DNA from 4 places in the Cupriavidus sp. WS genome. Region 2 is predicted to be linked to each of the others. Evidence: predicted binding sites of a transcription regulator. Region 2 holds the regulator's gene; each other region holds the start of a gene.
What was found. The regulator sigma-54, encoded in region 2, starts transcription at its own class of promoters, with help from an activator protein. The targets are predictions, from matches to a motif close to TGGCANGNAANCTGCTTT.
Positions count from the first base shown of each region.

Region 1: K206_RS0116440 (phenol hydroxylase subunit) is a predicted target of sigma-54. The motif match lies at 2,664-2,681, and genes of this name have one in related genera.
Region 3: nifE (nitrogenase iron-molybdenum cofactor biosynthesis protein NifE) is a predicted target of sigma-54. The motif match lies at 2,188-2,205, and genes of this name have one in related genera.
Region 4: urtA (urea ABC transporter substrate-binding protein) is a predicted target of sigma-54. The motif match lies at 2,520-2,537, and genes of this name have one in related genera.

Region 1 covers NZ_AQPL01000196.1:39,356-43,541, forward strand. Annotated here, with positions in the region: gene K206_RS0116425 (aromatic/alkene/methane monooxygenase hydroxylase/oxygenase subunit alpha) at 1-1,008, opposite strand, end outside; gene K206_RS0116430 (MmoB/DmpM family protein) at 1,052-1,360, opposite strand; gene K206_RS0116435 (aromatic/alkene monooxygenase hydroxylase subunit beta) at 1,371-2,363, opposite strand; gene K206_RS0116440 (phenol hydroxylase subunit) at 2,426-2,629, opposite strand; gene poxR (phenol degradation transcriptional regulator PoxR) at 3,045-4,186, opposite strand, start outside.
Region 2 covers NZ_AQPL01000129.1:34,472-38,657, forward strand. Annotated here, with positions in the region: gene ptsN (PTS IIA-like nitrogen regulatory protein PtsN) at 1-265, opposite strand, end outside; gene hpf (ribosome hibernation-promoting factor, HPF/YfiA family) at 684-1,034, opposite strand; gene K206_RS0112065 (RNA polymerase factor sigma-54) at 1,084-2,559, opposite strand; gene lptB (LPS export ABC transporter ATP-binding protein) at 2,693-3,481, opposite strand; gene lptA (lipopolysaccharide transport periplasmic protein LptA) at 3,516-4,160, opposite strand.
Region 3 covers NZ_AQPL01000090.1:5,247-9,432, reverse strand. Annotated here, with positions in the region: gene nifK (nitrogenase molybdenum-iron protein subunit beta) at 1-346, shown strand, start outside; gene K206_RS0109020 (hypothetical protein) at 362-682, shown strand; gene K206_RS0109015 (hypothetical protein) at 717-1,196, shown strand; gene K206_RS37845 (hypothetical protein) at 1,206-2,057, shown strand; gene nifE (nitrogenase iron-molybdenum cofactor biosynthesis protein NifE) at 2,237-3,712, shown strand; gene nifN (nitrogenase iron-molybdenum cofactor biosynthesis protein NifN) at 3,742-4,186, shown strand, end outside.
Region 4 covers NZ_AQPL01000205.1:36,995-41,180, forward strand. Annotated here, with positions in the region: gene K206_RS0117265 (acyl-CoA dehydrogenase family protein) at 1-965, shown strand, start outside; gene K206_RS0117270 (MaoC family dehydratase) at 1,080-1,529, shown strand; gene K206_RS0117275 (MaoC family dehydratase) at 1,639-2,118, shown strand; gene K206_RS44660 (hypothetical protein) at 2,109-2,237, opposite strand; gene urtA (urea ABC transporter substrate-binding protein) at 2,594-3,859, shown strand; gene urtB (urea ABC transporter permease subunit UrtB) at 4,127-4,186, shown strand, end outside.

The DNA of each region.
Region 1 (4,186 bases), on a different contig from region 2:
GCCCCACGCTTCGTGCGTGATGCGGTCCTTGGTGCGGGTGGCGGCCTCGTGGTGCTTCGGCATGCGCAGGCCGTAGCGCTCCAGATCGCGGAACAGCGCGCCGCCGGCCTGCTCGAAGTACATCTCCCAGGCCTCGGCCCACGACATCACGCGGCGCGGCAGCATGTAGTCCATCATCATGCCGACCAGCGTGAGCAGGCGGAAGCCGCGCCAGAACCATTTGTCCAGCCACTTCTGCAGGATGGGGATGTTGCCGGGGTCCTGCTGGCACAGGAACTTCACCACTTCCAGGCCCAGCGTCATGTGGCGCGACTCGTCCGACTGCGCCGAGAAGCCGAACGTCACCGTGGCCATGTCGCCGTTGTAGGCCGCGCCCGACATGAAGGGCATGAACAGCAGGTTGGTCAGCACGTACTCGAACGAGAACGAGATCGCGGTGATGAACTCGAACGGCCCCGCGCTCATGGCGTCCTCGAAATACGACTTGGGCACCGACAGGTACCAGACCCGGTCATGCATGTGGCGCCATTCGCCGAAGCCGTGGAAATACTTGTTGTAGACCGACATCGTGTGCAGTTGCGTCTGCGCGTGGCGCAGCTCGTCGACGGACTGCATCTGCGCCGCCACGCGCGCGCCGGCGCCGCGGAAATGGCGCCCGAGATGGGCGTAGCCGCGGTGCGCGGCGTACTCCAGCGGCGTCACGCCGGTCAGGAACAGGCGCAGCGCGTTCAGGTAGCGCGGGTCGGAGACGTTGAGGTGGCCGTTGTTCTGCACGAAGGAGTCGATGATCGCGTACAGCTTGCGCTCCTTCTCCGACTGGTATTTCCAGTAGGCGTCCATCGTCATGCGGAACGGGTCTTCCCACTGGTCCCAGTCGTGGATCTTGATGCCCTCGTACTTGTCGTAGGGAAAGACCTTGTCCATCGGCTCGTAGGTGGTCTCCCAGCCGAGGTCGCGCGTCATCGTCGCGTATTTCTCGCGCAGGTTGAGCTTCTTGCGTGCGTCCATGATGTCTCCGTTATGCTTGCCCGCCGCCGGCGCGGCGGTGAATTCAGTCGTTCCAGCGCAGCGTGAAGGCGTCGTCGTCCTCGTCGATGTTGCCGCACAGCGAGATCAGGTTGAGGTGGATCTCCTGCAGGTCCCAGTCGCGGCCGAGCTTGTCCGAGACCAGCGCGCGCACGATGGTGAGGTGCCCCGGCGCGTCGATCTTCACCATCGCGGGAAAGCGCGACACCACGGCGTGCGGGTTGGCCTCGGTGATGGCGTCGATGATGGGGCGGGTGTCGTCGTTGCTCTGCAGCGCGATGTAGACGTTGGAGACGTTCGAGACGTTCGAGACGTCGGCAGTGTTGGCGGTCATGGCGCGCTCCTCAGTCCAGGCCGAGCTTGCGCAGGCGCACGTCGAACTGCTCCAGGCACAGCGCCACGGCCTGCTCGCCGCCGGCGCCCAGCAGCGTGTCCGCCACCGGCACCAGCGCGGCGCCGGCCTGCGCGCGCGCGCCGCGCGCCCAGCCCGCCAGCAGCGCGCGGTTGGCCTCCGACTCGGCCGCCGCGGTCTGCACCACGGCGTCGACCCAGCGCGCGTGTTCCTCGCGCCAGTCGTTCATGAACTCGGTCAGCACCGCCAGCCCGGTGCCGCAGGCGCGCGCGATGGCGGCGTCGGCGTGCTGGTACACCAGCGGATAGAGCAGGCCGTCGAGCACCAGGTTCTGGGTGACGAAGGTCTCGAACCAGTCCTCGATCACGAAGCTGTGCTCGACCATGCGGCGCAGCGGCTGCCACGCCGGGCTGTCCAGCCAGGCCACCCTGGCGCGCTCCAGCGCCGCGCCGGTATTGCCGTCGAGCAGCATGCCGATGCGCGACAGGTACTGCGCGATGCCGAGCCGGTCCATCGCGCAATAGGTGCAGGCCTGCGTGATGGCGGTGCCCCAGCCGTAGTCGGCGCAATAGAAATTGTTCATGTTGGCGCCCCACTCCACGTGGCGCAGCGGCAGCAGGCCGTCGGCCAGGCGCTCCCGCCACTCGGCCGGCAGCGCCTGCAGCAGGCCGCGCTTTTCCACGAAGGCGAAGCTTTTCTCGGTGGCGTCCTGCTGGCGGCCGCGCGCGCCGACGTAGGCGCCGTAGTAGTACTGGCGCGGGTCCTTGAGCGCGTACCAGTCCGCCATGACGATGGCGGTGCGGCTCTTGTCGTAGAGCGCGTGGCCCGGGTCCCAGGTGGGGCGGTAGTGGAAGTTGACCTCCGACTGCACGTCGTAGGTGGCCTCCTGGTAGCGCGACGCGGGCTTGTCGCCGAAGCGGCGCGCCACGTGGCCGTAGGTCTGGCGCAGCGGCTCGATCTGCCGGGTCTTGATGTCGACTTGCATGGCTGGGTCTCCTGGGTCCTGCTGTTCTCGATGTTCCTGGTGTTCCGGTTTCGGGCGGGCGCTCAGGCGTCCGGTTCAGGTGGGAGGAAGCGCACGCGGTTGACGCTGCAGAACGCCTCGAACATCGGCTCGGGCATGATCAGCTCGACGTTGAGCTCGGGGTCCGCCACGCAGAAGGCGAACTGCACGAAGCCCGCCGGCGTGCGGCCGTCCACGCGCACGTAGCGCGGCACGGCTTCGAACAGGGGGACCGACTGGTTGATCATGGCGCGCTCCTCGGGTTGGCTGGCACGGAGCTCCATTGCGAAGAGCGTGCCAGCCGGCGCGAAGCACGGCGGCGCAAGGGCCGGCGGCCCGGAGCGCGGCGTTGCCCGCGCGTTTACCCGCACGGGAGCGGCGGCGGCGCGTCGATGAATTGATCAAGCCCGCGGCCGGGCTTGATCAAATGGTGAAAAGCCGCGTGGGGCGGGCGTTTGCGGGCGGCGCGCGCGGGCTGTGCGCCGCAACAGGCGGCGCCGCGCGGGACAGCGCGAACGGTGGCGCGAACGGGGAGGAACGCGGCATGCGCCGCAGCAAGCCGCGCCGGGCGGCCGCGCGGCGCGCCGCGGGGGATGGATCAAATGGTGAAAGCGCGGCCGGGCACGTGGCAAGGCACGCGCCGGCCACGTGGACCGGCCCGTCTCAGTTGCCGCGGCCGCCGCGGTTCTTCCAGCGGTAGGCCAGTTGCGGCCGGGTGATGCCGAGCAGGCGCGCGGCCTGGCTCAGGTTGCCGTCGGCGCGCGCCATCGCGGCCTCCATCAGCACGGTCTCCACGTCGCCCAGCGCGAGCTGCTGCTCGGCCATGTGGTCGAGCAGGCCGTGCACCGCCGCTTCGCGCAGGGCCGGCAGCGTGCCGCCGGCGCCCAGGCGCGGCGCGGTGTCCATGCCGGCCTGCGCGCCCGCGGGCAGGAACAGGTGGTCGGCGGAGATCAGGCCGCCGTTGCCGGCCAGGATCACGCCGCGCTCGATCACGTTCTCCAGCTCGCGCACGTTGCCGGGCCAGTCGTGGCGGCGCAGTTCGGCCAGCGCGCGGTCGGTGATGCCGACGATCTTCTTGCCGTGGCGCGCGCCGCAGCGGGCCACGAAGCGCTCCGCCAGCAGGCGGATGTCGTCGAGCCGCTCGCGCAGCGGCGGGATGGTGACGGGATAGACGTTGAGACGGTAGTACAGGTCCTTGCGGAAGGTGCCGGCCTTGACCGCCTCGGCCAGGTCCACGTTGGTGGCGGCCACCAGCCGCACGTCCACGCGGCGCGGCGCGGCGCCGCCCACGCGCTCCACCTCGCCTTCCTGCAGCACGCGCAGCAGCTTGGACTGCGCCGGCAGCGACAGCTCGCCCAGCTCGTCGAGGAACAAGGTGCCGCCGTGCGCGCGCTCGAAGCGGCCCGGGCGCGACTGGTGCGCGCCGGTGAAGGCGCCCTTGTCCACGCCGAACAGCTCGGACTCGACCAGCTCGTCGGGGATCGCCGCGCAGTTGACCGCCACGAAGGGCTTGTCGGCGCGCGCGCTCACGCTGTGCAGCGCCTGCGCGAAGCGCTCCTTGCCGACCCCGGTCTCGCCCAGCAGCAGCACCGTCACGTTGCTGGCCGCGGCGCGCTGCAGCAGGCCCCAGGCGGCGCGGAACCCGGGCGAGCAGCCCACCAGGTCGGCGGGCTTGCCGTCGCCGCGCTGGAGCGCGCGCAGGTGCTCGACCTCGCTCTGCAGCTCCAGGATGGTCTCGATCACCGGATCGGGCTGGTACAGCGCCAGCACCGCGGCGCCGTCCTCCCACGCTTCCAGCGGCTTGC
Region 2 (4,186 bases):
ACGGGATCGGCTCGGCCAGGCGCATGAAGCCGGCCAGCGGCTGCTTCAGGCCCTTGATGCGGCCGTGCGGAATGGCCACGCCGGCGCCGAGGCCGGTCGAGCCCAGCGATTCGCGGGCAAACAGGTTGTCGGTCACGGTGGCGCGCGCTACGCCGTGGTTGTTCTCGAAGAGGAGCCCGGCCTGTTCGAACACCCGCTTCTTGCTGGTGACGCTGACGTCGAGGTTGATGTTGCCGGGTGGCAGCAATTTAGCCAAACGATTCATGTGGAATGCGCAGGTTTTTCTAGTAAGCAGGCCCGGGGCCGGCAGGGGGGCGCGCCAGGCAAAAAGGGGATGAAAAGGCTGGTGCCGGCTCATACCCGCATTGCACCGGTTGTCCCATGCCGGTGTCGGGCGTCTGGCCATTATAGAGCAGGCCCGCCCCCGCCTTGTGCATCGCAATAGCCCGTGCGCGGAAGCGGTGCCGCGCGCATGCCCGGAATCGCTGAACCACCGTTCATGTATTGCGCAGCATACACCGGCGGCGGGGCGTTGCGGAATCCCCTTGTGGCATTGCGCAACGGCCGCCGGCGCGAGGGTGGACACGAAAGCGGACGGCGCAAAAAAGCCGCGCAACGGGCGCGGCTTGTTCTGGTTCAAGGGACTGACACCGGCGGCCCCCTTGGCGGGCCGCCAGGCACGGTCATTGCTGCATCTGCGATGCGGCCATCTGGTACTTGACCGCGTCGCGGTCGTGGCTCTGCACGCGATCCTTGTGGCGAATCACCTGCCGGTCGAGCTTGTCGACCAGTGCGTCGATGGCGGCATACAGGTCTTCGTGATGCGCCTCGACAAAGATGTCCTTGCCCTTGAGATGTAGATTGATTTCCGCATATTGCCGCCGGTCCTTTTCTTTTGTATTGTCGACAGAGAGCAGCACGCTTACGCCAATGACTTGATCGAAATGCCTGACGATACGCTCCAGTTTCGTTTCCACGTACTCACGCAGCGGGGGCGTGATGTCCAAGTGGTGTCCACTGATCTTGAAGTTCATAGCGTTTCTCCTTCTGAAAGAGCCACACCAGGCAGGCGGTGCGGCTCGGCTACAAAGTCTTGCGGAGATTGACGGCAGGGATTTTCAGCGCTTCACGGTATTTGGCCACGGTTCGCCGGGCCACCACGAAGCCTTGCTCGCCGAGCAGTTCGGCGATCCTGCTGTCCGACAGGGGGTTCCTGGGGTCTTCGGCTCCTATGAGTTGCTTGATCAACGCCCTGATTGCCGTTGATGAGGCCGCGCCGCCGGTTTCCGTGGATACGTGACTGCCGAAGAAGTACTTCAGCTCGAAAGTCCCCATCGGCGTTGCCATGTATTTATTAGTTGTCACCCGAGAGATGGTGGACTCGTGTAAACCCAGTGTATCGGCAATCTCCCGCAAAACCAAGGGGCGCATCGCAATTTCCCCGTGGGTGAAGAAGTTCTTTTGACGTTCGACAATCGCTTGTGCGACGCGCAATATGGTGTCGAAGCGCTGCTGGATATTCTTGATGAGCCAGCGCGCTTCCTGCAGCTTCTGCTGCAGCCCGGCCGCGCCGGAGTCGCCTTTTGCGCCGCGCAGGATCTGCGCGTACATGTCGTTGATGCGTAGCCGCGGCATCACATCCGGGTTGAGCTGCGCGATCCAGCCGCCGCTCATTTTCCGCACGAACACGTCGGGCACGACGAAGTCGGCTTCGGGGCGGCTGTAGGCATGGCCGGGGTAGGGCGCGAGCGAGCGGATCAGCTCGTGCGCGGCCTTGAGGTCGGCCTCGTCGACCTGCAGCGCCTTCTTCAGGCGCGTGTAGTCGCGCACCGCGAGCAGTTCGAGATGGCTGGTGACGATGGTCAGGGCCAGCTCGCGCTGCGGATGCTTGAGCCGGCGCAGCTGCAGCGCCAGGCATTCGGCGGCGTTGCGCGCGCCCACGCCGGCGGGGTCGAAGCTCTGCAGCAGCGTGAGGATGGCGTGCACCTCGTCGAGCTCGAATTCGAGCTCCTCGGGCAGTTCCGTGCAGATTTCCTCGAGCGAGGCGCTCAGGTAGCCGTCGTCGTCGAGCGACTCGATCAGGAAGATGGCCAGGCCCTTGTCGCGCATGGAGATCTTCAGCGGGGCGAGCTGCTCCATCAGGTGCTCGCGCAGCGTGGGCTCCGCGTCGCGCAACTGCATCGGGGTCTTTTCGTCCTCGTCGCCCTGCGGGCGGCGGGCGAAGTCGTCCAGGCTCCAGTCGTTGCCGTAGTCCTCGCCGCTGTCGCTGTAGCTGTCCTCGCTGTCGGCGGCGCCGTCGGCGCGGTTCTCGCTGGTGCCCTGGCCGTCGGCGGGGGCCGGCGCGGGCGCGCTCTGCAGGTTGACCGAGCCGTCGGCGGCCACGCGCAGCGGGCTTTCGATCCAGTCGTTCTCGCGTTCGAGCAGCGGATTCTCGGTCAGGGCCTGTTCCACTTCCTGCTGCAGTTCGAGCGTGGACAGTTGCAGCAGGCGGATCGACTGCTGGAGTTGCGGCGTGAGCGCGAGATGTTGCGAGAGGCGGAGCTGTAGCGACGGTTTCATGCGAGCTATTTTATGCCCAACTTCCGTACTGGTGGAACGGAAATTGCTATCGCTGGCGTCGCCGTGATCGTTTGCGGGGCGAAAGGCGGCATGAACGCCGCCTCGCGGGTGTCCCCGCGTGCCCCTCCCGCGGCTACATGCGGAAGTTCTCGCCCAGGTAGACCTTGCGCACCGACTCGTTGGCGATGATGTCTTCCGGCTGCCCGGACGCCAGCACCGTGCCTTCGCTGATGATGTAGGCGTGGTCGCAGATGCCCAGGGTCTCGCGCACGTTGTGGTCGGTGATCAGCACGCCGATGTTGCGCGCCTTGAGGAAGCTGACGATGCGCTGGATCTCGCCCACCGCGATCGGGTCCACGCCGGCGAACGGCTCGTCGAGCAGGATGAAGCGCGGCGCGGAGGCCAGCGCGCGCGCGATTTCCACGCGGCGGCGCTCGCCGCCCGACAGCGACAGCGCCGGGTTGTCGCGCAGGTGGGCGATCTGCAGGTCGTCGAGCAGGGTGTCCAGGCGCCGCTCGATCTCGGCCTTGGCCAGCGGCTTGCCGTCGTGGACCTGCAATTCCAGCACGGCGCGGATGTTCTCCTGCACGTTGAGCTTGCGGAACACCGACGCTTCCTGCGGCAGGTAGGACAGGCCCATGCGGGCGCGCTCGTGGATGGCCAGGCCGCTGATGTGCTTGTCGTCGAGCACGATGTCGCCCTCGTCCAGCGCCACCAGCCCGACGATCATGTAGAACGAGGTGGTCTTGCCCGCGCCGTTGGGGCCGAGCAGGCCCACCACCTCGCCGCTTTTCACGTCGAGCGACACGTCCTTGACCACCGTGCGCGAGCCGTAGCGCTTCTTCAGGTGGCGCACGACGAGCGTGCTGCTTTCGGTCAGGACGTTGGTCGCGGACGACGGTTCGGTCAGGGTAGCGGTCATGAAGGCGTGAATCCGTGGGTCGGCTGCGGCGGGGTCAGGGGGCGGCGGGGGCCGGCGCGGGCTTGAGCGGCAGCGCGCTGGCGGCGGCGCCGCTGGCGGGCTGCTCCTGGCGCGGCGACAGCACCGCGCGCACGCGCCCGGACGGGCTGCCCGCGGTGGCGTTGTCGGTGCCGCCGGTGGCCGTGTAGAACTCGTTGCGGCTGTCGTAGGTGATCACCGCGCCGCGGATCTCGTCGATCAGCTTGGCGCCGGCCAGGCGCGCCATGCGGGCGTGGCCGATCAGCTTGGACAGGTCCTGCTTGCCGTCGGACTCGATGCGGTCGCCCCAGCCGTCGATGTATTCGTCGACGTTGTCGCGCTTCTGGCGGATGTAGGCCTGCTTGCCGCCCTTGGAGGTGGCCACCGCGTACTGGTAGCCCTCGGGGTCGGTGCGCACTTCCGCCGCGTCCGACTTCAGCACCATCGTGCCCTTGGTCAGCACCACGTTGCCGGTCAGTACGTACACCTGCTTGACGTCGTCGTAGCTGGCGTTGTCGGCCTCCAGCACCAGCGGCTTGTCGCGGTCGGCCTTCTCGGCGCGGGCCGGCGCGGCCAGCGCCAGGCCGAGGAGGGCCGCAGCCGTCATCAGGGCAGCCGTGCCGCGGCGGCGACAGGACGATGTCGTCAGGAATGGATTCATATTGGCGTGGTGGCGGTTGGCGCGGA
Region 3 (4,186 bases), on a different contig from region 2:
GGCCGCCAAGGTGCAGGCGCTGTTCGACGCCTCGCCCTATGGCGCCGGCTGCAAGGCCTACCCCAAGCGCGACCTGTGGCACCTGCGCTCGCTGCTGTTTACCGAGCCGGTGGATTTCCTGATCGGCAACACCTACGGCAAGTACCTCGAGCGCGACACCAAGACGCCGCTGGTGCGCATGGTGTTCCCGATCTTCGACCGCCACCACTACCACCGCTACCCCACCTGGGGCTACGACGGCGCGCTGCGGATCCTGGTCACGCTGCTCGACGAGTTCTTCGAGACGCTCGATGCCAACACCATCGTCGCCGCGCAGACCGACTACAGCTACGACATCATTCGCTGAGGCAGGGAGGCCGTCATGGCAGACACGGTGCTGGTCAAGCTCACGCAGGACGGCCGCAAGGTCGAGGTGATCGACGGCTGGGTCTGCCTGGCCGGCGCGCGCGAGGCCGACCGCCTGGTGCCGGTGCTCGAGCACCCGAACCGGCAGGGCATCGCCCGCGCGGTGCCGGGCGCCACGCACATGGCCGGCCGCGTGCCGCTGACGCACGCGGAAGCCGCCATCGCGCAGGGCGCGCTGGCGGCCGCGCAGCGCGCGTTCGACGCCAGCCCGTCCGGCATCGCGCAGCGCATCCGCCGCGCGATCTGGACCAAGACCGCGGCCGAAGGGGTGGAGTAGGGCGGGGCAGGGTAAACAGCATTGGGAGCGTGCCGTGATCTATGTGGTCGAACTGCCGGCCGGCGGCGTGCCGCGGGCCTGGTTTGCCTACGACGACGAGGACTTCGCCCGCAAGGTGGCGGCGTCCGATCCGTTGTCGCGCCGGGAAATCCATGACCAGACCACGGCGCGCGCGCTGCTCGCGCTGCTGGGCCACCAGCCCGGCGAGCCGGCGCGCGCGCAATACCCGGCGATCAGCGCGCTCGGCGCCGAGCATGGCTGGGACACGCCGCTCTATCGCGCCGACCACCTGCTCGGGCGCGGCGTGTTCCGGCGCGAGCCGGTGAGCGAGCGCGCGGCGCTGGCGGCGGCGCTGGACGCGCGCGGCGGCGCCTGCATCTACTGGAACGAGCGCGACGCGGTCGGCGCCTTCGAGGGCGCCGACCCGCGCCTGGCCGGCGCGCCGAACTGGCGCGCGCGGCGCGCGCTGCACGCGCAACTGGTGGCGCTCGACGTGCTGGCCGACGACAACTGAGCGCGCGCCGTGGCCACCATCACCGCGCAGGACCTGATCCGGCTGGCGCTGCTGGCGGCGCAGAGCGAGGCCGCCACGCTCGGCGTGGCGGAGCAGGCGCTGATGGTGAGCGCGGTGCAGATGGACGCCATCGAGCGGCTCACGCCCGCGCAGCGCGGCCAGGTGCTCGCGCGCGCGCTGATGGCGCCGTATCCGCTGGGCTTCTTCGCGGCCATGCGCGGCTGCGCCGGGCTCAAGCGCCTGCTGCCCGAGCTCGACGCGCTGTTCGGCGTGCCGCACGGCGCCGACGGGCCGGAGCCGCTCGACGTCGGCGAGCACCAGTTGCGCGCGCTGGCCCAGGCCGCGCGCCGCAACGCGCCGCTGGCGGTGCGCCTGGCGGCGCTGCTGCACAAGATCGGCATGGGCCGCACGCCGCCGGCGGTGTGGCCGAGCCATCCCGGGCACGGCGCGCGCGGCATGATCCTGCTGGCCGCGCTGGCGCGGCGCATCGCGCTGCCCGCCGACGCGCTCGACCTGACGCTGCTGGCGGTGGCCGAGTGCGACCGCGTGCATCGCGCGTGCGACCTGCGCGCCGGCGCCATCGCCGCGCTGCTCGAGCGCGTGGAGGCCGAGGCGCGGCCCGAGCGCTTCGAGCAGCTGCTGGCCGTGTGCTGCTGCGACTACGCCGCCTACCCGGGCCACGCCGAAGCCGTCTACCAGCGCGCGCCGAGCCTGCGCCGCGCGCTGGCCGCCTATCTCGCCGTGCGCGAGCCCGCACAGCCGGACGCGCTGCTGGAAGCGCGCGCGCGGGCCATCGCGCAGGCGGGGATTGGTGCCGGGGTCGGCACGGGCACTGGCGCCGAAAACGCGGACCGGCGCTGAGCGCGCGCCGCCGGCGCTGTGTCGCGAATGCTTTGTCGCAATCCATTCAAACGCGCCAAGACACCAGTGCCGGCGCGTGTCTTCCTGACTGTCATGTGGCCGCTGCGTCGGTTTTGTGGCGCTTTGCGCGTGGTACGGAAATTGCCAGTGCAAGGGTACGTACCGGCAAGGAGCCCGTCATGTCAGTTTCGCTGAAAGCCAAGATCGCCGAAGTGTTCGACGAGCCCGGTTGCGACAAGAACCAGGGCAAGAGCGAGAAAGAGCGCAAGAAGGGCTGCACCAAGCAGCTCTCGCCCGGCGCGGCCGCGGGCGGCTGCGCGTTCGACGGCGCCAAGATCGCGCTGCAGCCGGTGGTGGACGTGGCCCACCTCGTGCACGGGCCGATCGCCTGCGAGGGCAACGCCTGGGACAACCGCCACGCGGCGTCGTCCGGCTCGCAGCTCTACCGCACCGGCTTCACCACCGACATCAACGAGCTCGACGTGATCTACGGCGGCGAGAAGCGCCTGTTCCGCAGCGTGCGCGAGATCATCGAGAAATACGACCCGCCGGCGGTGTTCGTCTACCAGACCTGCGTCACCGCGCTGATCGGCGACGACATCGAGGCGGTGTGCAAGCGCGCCAGCGAGAAGTTCGGCAAGCCGGTGATCCCGGTCAACGCGCCGGGCTTCGCCGGGCCCAAGAACCTCGGCAACAAGCTTGGCGGCGAGGCCATCCTGGACTACGTGATCGGCACGCGCGAGCCCGACTACACCACGCCCTACGACATCAACATCATCGGCGAGTACAACCTGTCCGGCGAGCTGTGGCAGACCAAGCCGCTGCTCGACGCGCTGGGCATCCGCATCCTGTCGTGCATCTCGGGTGACGGCCGCTACAGCGAGATCGCCGGCGCGCACCGCGCCAGGGTCAACATGATGGTGTGCTCGAAGTCGATGATCAACATCGCCACCAAGATGCAGCAGCGCTACGGCATCCCTTACTTCGAGGGCTCGTTCTACGGCATCGGCGACATGAGCGACACGCTGCGGCAGATCGCCGCGCTGCTGGTGCGCCAGGGCGCGCCCGACGACCTGCTGGCGCGCACCGAGCGGCTGATCGCGTCGGAGGAGGCGCGCGCCTGGCAGCGCATCGCGCGGTACCGGGAGCGCCTGGCCGGCAAGCGCGTGCTGCTCATCACCGGCGGCGTGAAGTCGTGGTCGGTGGTGGCGGCGCTGCAGGAGGCGGGGCTGGAGATCGTCGGCACCAGCATCAAGAAGAGCACCGCCGAGGACAAGCAGAAGATCAAGGAGATCATGGGCGACGACGCGCACATGATCGACGACATGACGCCGCGCGAGATGTACAACATGCTCCGCGAGGCGCGCGCCGACATCATGCTCTCGGGCGGGCGCTCGCAGTTCGTCGCGCTCAAGGCGCGCATGCCGTGGCTGGACATCAACCAGGAGCGCCACCATCCGTACGCCGGCTACGAGGGCATCGTCGAGCTGGTGCACGAGATCGACCGCGCGATCCACAACCCGGTGTGGCAGCAGGTGCGCATCCCGGCGCCGTGGGGCGACGACGGCGAGACCCTGGGCGCGCTGCCCGGCGCTCGACCGGTCCCGCAATCTGCCCCGCAATTTGCTCCACAACCCGCCGCCGTGCCGGCCTGAAGGCCGCGCCGCCACCGCCAGGAGCCAGCATGGCCCAAGTCGTCGAATCCCGCAAAGCCTGCGCGGTCAATCCGCTCAAGATGAGCCAGCCGCTCGGGGCGAGCTTCGCCTTCCTCGGGCTCGATGCCTGCATGCCGGTGATGCACGGCTCGCAGGGCTGCACCTCGTTCGGGCTGGTGCTGCTGGTGCGCCATTTCAAGGAGGCGATCCCGCTGCAGACCACGGCGATGAACGAAGTCACCACCATCCTGGGCGGCTACGAGAACATCGAGGCGGCGCTGCTCAACATCCGCAAGCGCGCCGCGCCGCGCATCATCGCCATCTGCTCCACGGGCCTGACCGAGACCAAGGGCGACGATGTGGAGGGCTACCTGGTCACGGCGCGCCAGCGCAAGCCGGAGCTGGCCGACACCGAGATCGTCTACGTCTCCACGCCCGACTACGTGGGCGCGTTCGAGGATGGCTACAAGCACG
Region 4 (4,186 bases), on a different contig from region 2:
TGACCGCGCTGCCGGTGCCGGAAGCGCAGGGCGGCTTCTCGGGCACCGCCATCGACATGATGGTGGTGCAGCAGGAGCTGGGCCGCGGCCTGGTGGTGGAGCCGTACCTCGCCACCGTGGTCGGCGCCTGCGCGCTCAGGCTGGCCGGCGGCCAGGACGCGCTGCTGGAGCAGGTCGCCGGCGGCGAGCTGAAGCTGGCGGTGGCCTTCAACGAGCCGCACGCGCGCTACGCGCTCAACGACGTGCGCGTCACCGCCAAGGACGGCAAGCTCAACGGCCGCAAGTCCGTGGTCCTCCACGGCGCGCAGGCCGGCAAGCTCATCGTCTCGGCGCGCACCGCCGGCGCCGATGCCGACACCGGCGGCATCTCGCTGTTCCTGGTCGACCCGCGGGCCGCCGGCGTCAGCGTCACCGACTACCGCACCATCGACAACCTGCGCGCCGCCGACATCGCCTTCCAGGATGCGCCGGGCGAACTGCTGGGCACCGCCGGCGCCGCGTGGGACGTGATCGAGCAGGTCGCCGACTACGCCGCCGTGCTGCTGTGCGCGGAAGCGGTCGGCGTGATCGACGCGCTCAACGCCGCCACGCTGGAATACGCCAAGACGCGCCAGCAGTTCGGCCAGCCCATCGCGCGCTTCCAGGCGCTGCAGCACCGCATGGTGGAGATGTTCATCCACGCCGAGCAGTCGCGCTCGATCACGCTGCTGGCCGCCGCCCGCTTCGATGAGGCCAGCCCCGCCGAGCGCCGCCGCCTGGCCTCCGCCGCCAAGGCGCGCGTGGGGCAGGCGGCCCGCTCGGTCGGGCAGGAAGCGGTGCAGATCCACGGCGGCATGGGCGTGACCGACGAACTGCCGGCCGCGCACATGTTCAAGCGGCTGACGCTGATCAACACCACCTTCGGCGACGTCGACCACCACCTGGGCCGCTTCGCGGCGCAGCCCGGGTTCCTGGAAACCGCCTGATCCGGGAACATGACAGAAACCGCGCCGCAGTCCGGGCGCGGTTTTTTTTCATGCCGCGGCCACCGCCGCGCCACATGCCACAGGCCACACGCCACAGAAGGAAAAGGAGCATCCATGCCTTCCCTGTATTTCGAAGACTTCACCGTCGGCAGCAAGCGCGACCTCGGCTCGCACCTCGTGACCGAGGAAGAGATCCTCGCCTTCGCGCGCCAGTACGATCCGCAGCCCTTCCACGTCGACAAGGACGCGGCGCAGAACAGCATCTACAAGGGCCTGATCTCGAGCGGCTGGATGACCTGCTCGATCATGATGCGGCTGCTGGTGGACAACATGACTTCCAAGTCGGCCAGCATGGGCTCGCCCGGCGTGGACGAGATCCGCTGGCTCAAGCCGGTCTACGCCGGCGACACGCTGAGCGTGTCGCTGGTGGTGCTCGATGCGCGCGCGTCCACCTCCAAGCCGGACCGCGGCGTGATCCACACCCAGTGGGAAGCCACCAACCAGCGCGGCGAGCTGGTCTGCACGGTCAAGGGCATGGGCATGTACGGCCGCCGCCCGGCCTGAGGCCGTTGCCAGCCCGCCTGCATCAAGGCATCATCTGGCGGCGCCGGCCCGCGCCGCTTTCGCCATCTTCGCCACCCCGCCACCCCCGCGACAACAACAAGGAGACACCATGCGTACCATCGCTTCGCTCGAAGAACTGGAAAGCCTGCAAGGCCAGGAAGTGGCCGTCAGCGACTGGATCGAAGTCACCCAGCACCAGGTCAACCAGTTCGCCGAAGCCACCGGCGATCATCAATGGATCCACGTCGACGTGGAGCGCGCGCGCCGCGAGTCGCCGTTCGGCGGCCCGGTGGCGCACGGCTTCCTCACGCTGTCGCTGCTGCCCGCGTTCCTGCACAACGCGCTCGACATGCCCGGCGTGAAGATGGGCGTGAACTACGGCCTGAACCGCGTGCGCTTCACCGCGCCGGTGCCGGTCGGCAGCCGCCTGCGCGCGCGCGTGAAACTGCTCTCGGTGGAGCGCCTCGAGCCGCTGCCCAACGCGCCCGCGCTGGTCGGCGCCCAGTCGATCTGGGAAGTCACGGTGGAGCGCGAAGGCAGCGAGCGGCCCGTGTGCGTGGCGGAGTCGATCACGCGCCGCTACTCGTAGCGCCGGCTCGCGGCACCGACGCATAGCACCCACAGCATCGCATGGCCGGGCGCGCCTGCCGCGCCCGGCGCGTATTTCTCGCCGACGCGCGCCGCCGCCCACGCCGCGGCGGTTCGCATCGACCCCTCCCCGCACCACGAAGCCGCCGCGCCAGTCCCGTCGCCGGTTGCGCCGTTCATCCCCCCCCTGGTTCCCCACCGCCATTCGCATCCGCGGAGCGGCCGCCACGCACCACGGCGCGGCAGTCCGGCCAGCGCGCGCGGCCGCGCATGCCCCAATCTGAGTCTGGCCGCCGCCGTGCACGGAGTTGGTGCGCATACATCGCGCACAGTCGTGGTGCGCAGGGCTTTCCCCCGCCACCGGAAGCACGCCACGGCTCGCCCCGCGGCGCCCGGCGCTCATGGCACGCTAGTTGCAGATACGTTACTTGGGGTGCGTTGTTCCTTATCAAACACGAGACAATCTGGGAGCTGCAATGAAACGACGTGACATGCTGAAGCTGTCGGCGGTAGCCGCCGCGGCGCTTTTCGCAACGGCCGGGGTCAGCCCGCTGGCGATGGCGCAGTCCAAGGATCCGATCAAGGTCGGTGTCCTGCATTCGTTGTCCGGCACCATGGCCATTTCCGAAACGTCGCTCAAGGACGTGGCGCTGATGACCATCGACGAGATCAACAAGAGCGGCGGCGTGCTCGGCCGCAAGCTCGAGCCGGTGGTGGTCGATCCGGCCTCCAACTGGCCGCTGTTCGCCGAGAAGGCGCGCCAGCTCGTCACCAACGACAAGGTCGCCGTGACCTTCGGCTGCTGGACCTCGGTGTCGCGCAAGTCGGTGCTGCCGGTCTACGAGGAACTCAACGCGCTGCTGTTCTACCCGGTGCAGTATGAAGGCGAGGAGATGTCCAAGAACGTCTTCTACACCGGCGCGGCGCCCAACCAGCAGGCCATCCCCGCGGTCGAGTACCTGATGAGCAAGGAAGGCGGCGGCGCCAAGCGCTTCTTCCTGCTGGGCACCGACTACGTCTACCCGCGCACCACCAACAAGATCCTGCGCGCCTTCCTCAAGAGCAAGGGCGTGGCGGACAAGGACATCGAAGAGGTCTACACGCCGTTCGGCCACAGCGACTACCAGACCATCGTCGCCAACATCAAGAAGTTCTCGCAGGGCGGCAAGACCGCGGTGATCTCCACCATCAACGGCGACTCCAACGTGCCGTTCTACAAGGAGCTCGGCAACGCCGGCCTGAAGGCCAAGGACGTGCCGGTGGTGGCCTTCTCCGTGGGCGAGGAAGAACTGCGCGGCATCGACACCAAGCCGCTGGTCGGCCACCTGGCCGCGTGGAACTACTTCATGTCGGTCAAGAACCCGACCAACGACGCCTTCAAGAAGGAATGGGCGGCGTGGGTCAAGGCCAACAACCTGCCGGGCGGCGACAAGCGCGTGACCAACGACCCGATGGAAGCCACCTACGTCGGCATCCACATGTGGGCGCAGGCCGTGAAGAAGGCCGGCAGCACCGATCCGGACAAGGTGCGCGCGGCCATGTACGGCCAGACCTTCAAGGCCCCGGACGGCTTCACGCTGACGATGGGCGACAACCACCACCTGTACAAGCCGGTGATGATCGGCGAAGTCAAGGGCGACGGCCAGTTCACGGTGGTGTGGAAGACGCCGAAGCCGATCCGCGCGCAGCCGTGGAGCCCGTTCATCTCCGGCAACGAAGGCAAGCCGGACAAGGTGATGTAAGCCGGCGGCGCAAGCCGCCGCGCGATGCCGGCGCGAGGCGCGCTGCCTCTCCCGCCGGGCCGCGGCGCGGGGCAGGGGCGGGCCGGCAACGCGCCGCGCCGGCCCGCGCCGCCGCGCGCGGCATCGTCAGAAGGCCCGAAGGCCAGCCGGTCTGACGGCCGGCCCTTTCTTCCGCCCTGTCCGCCGGGCGGAAGCCGCCCGCATCGCTGCGCCCCCAAAGTACAAGAGACGCGACCCGAAGCGCGCAACCAGGACTCCGCCAGCCCTATGCACCGATCCTTTTCCCTTTCCGCCTTGCCCTGGCTGCGCGCCATGCTGGCCGCGCTG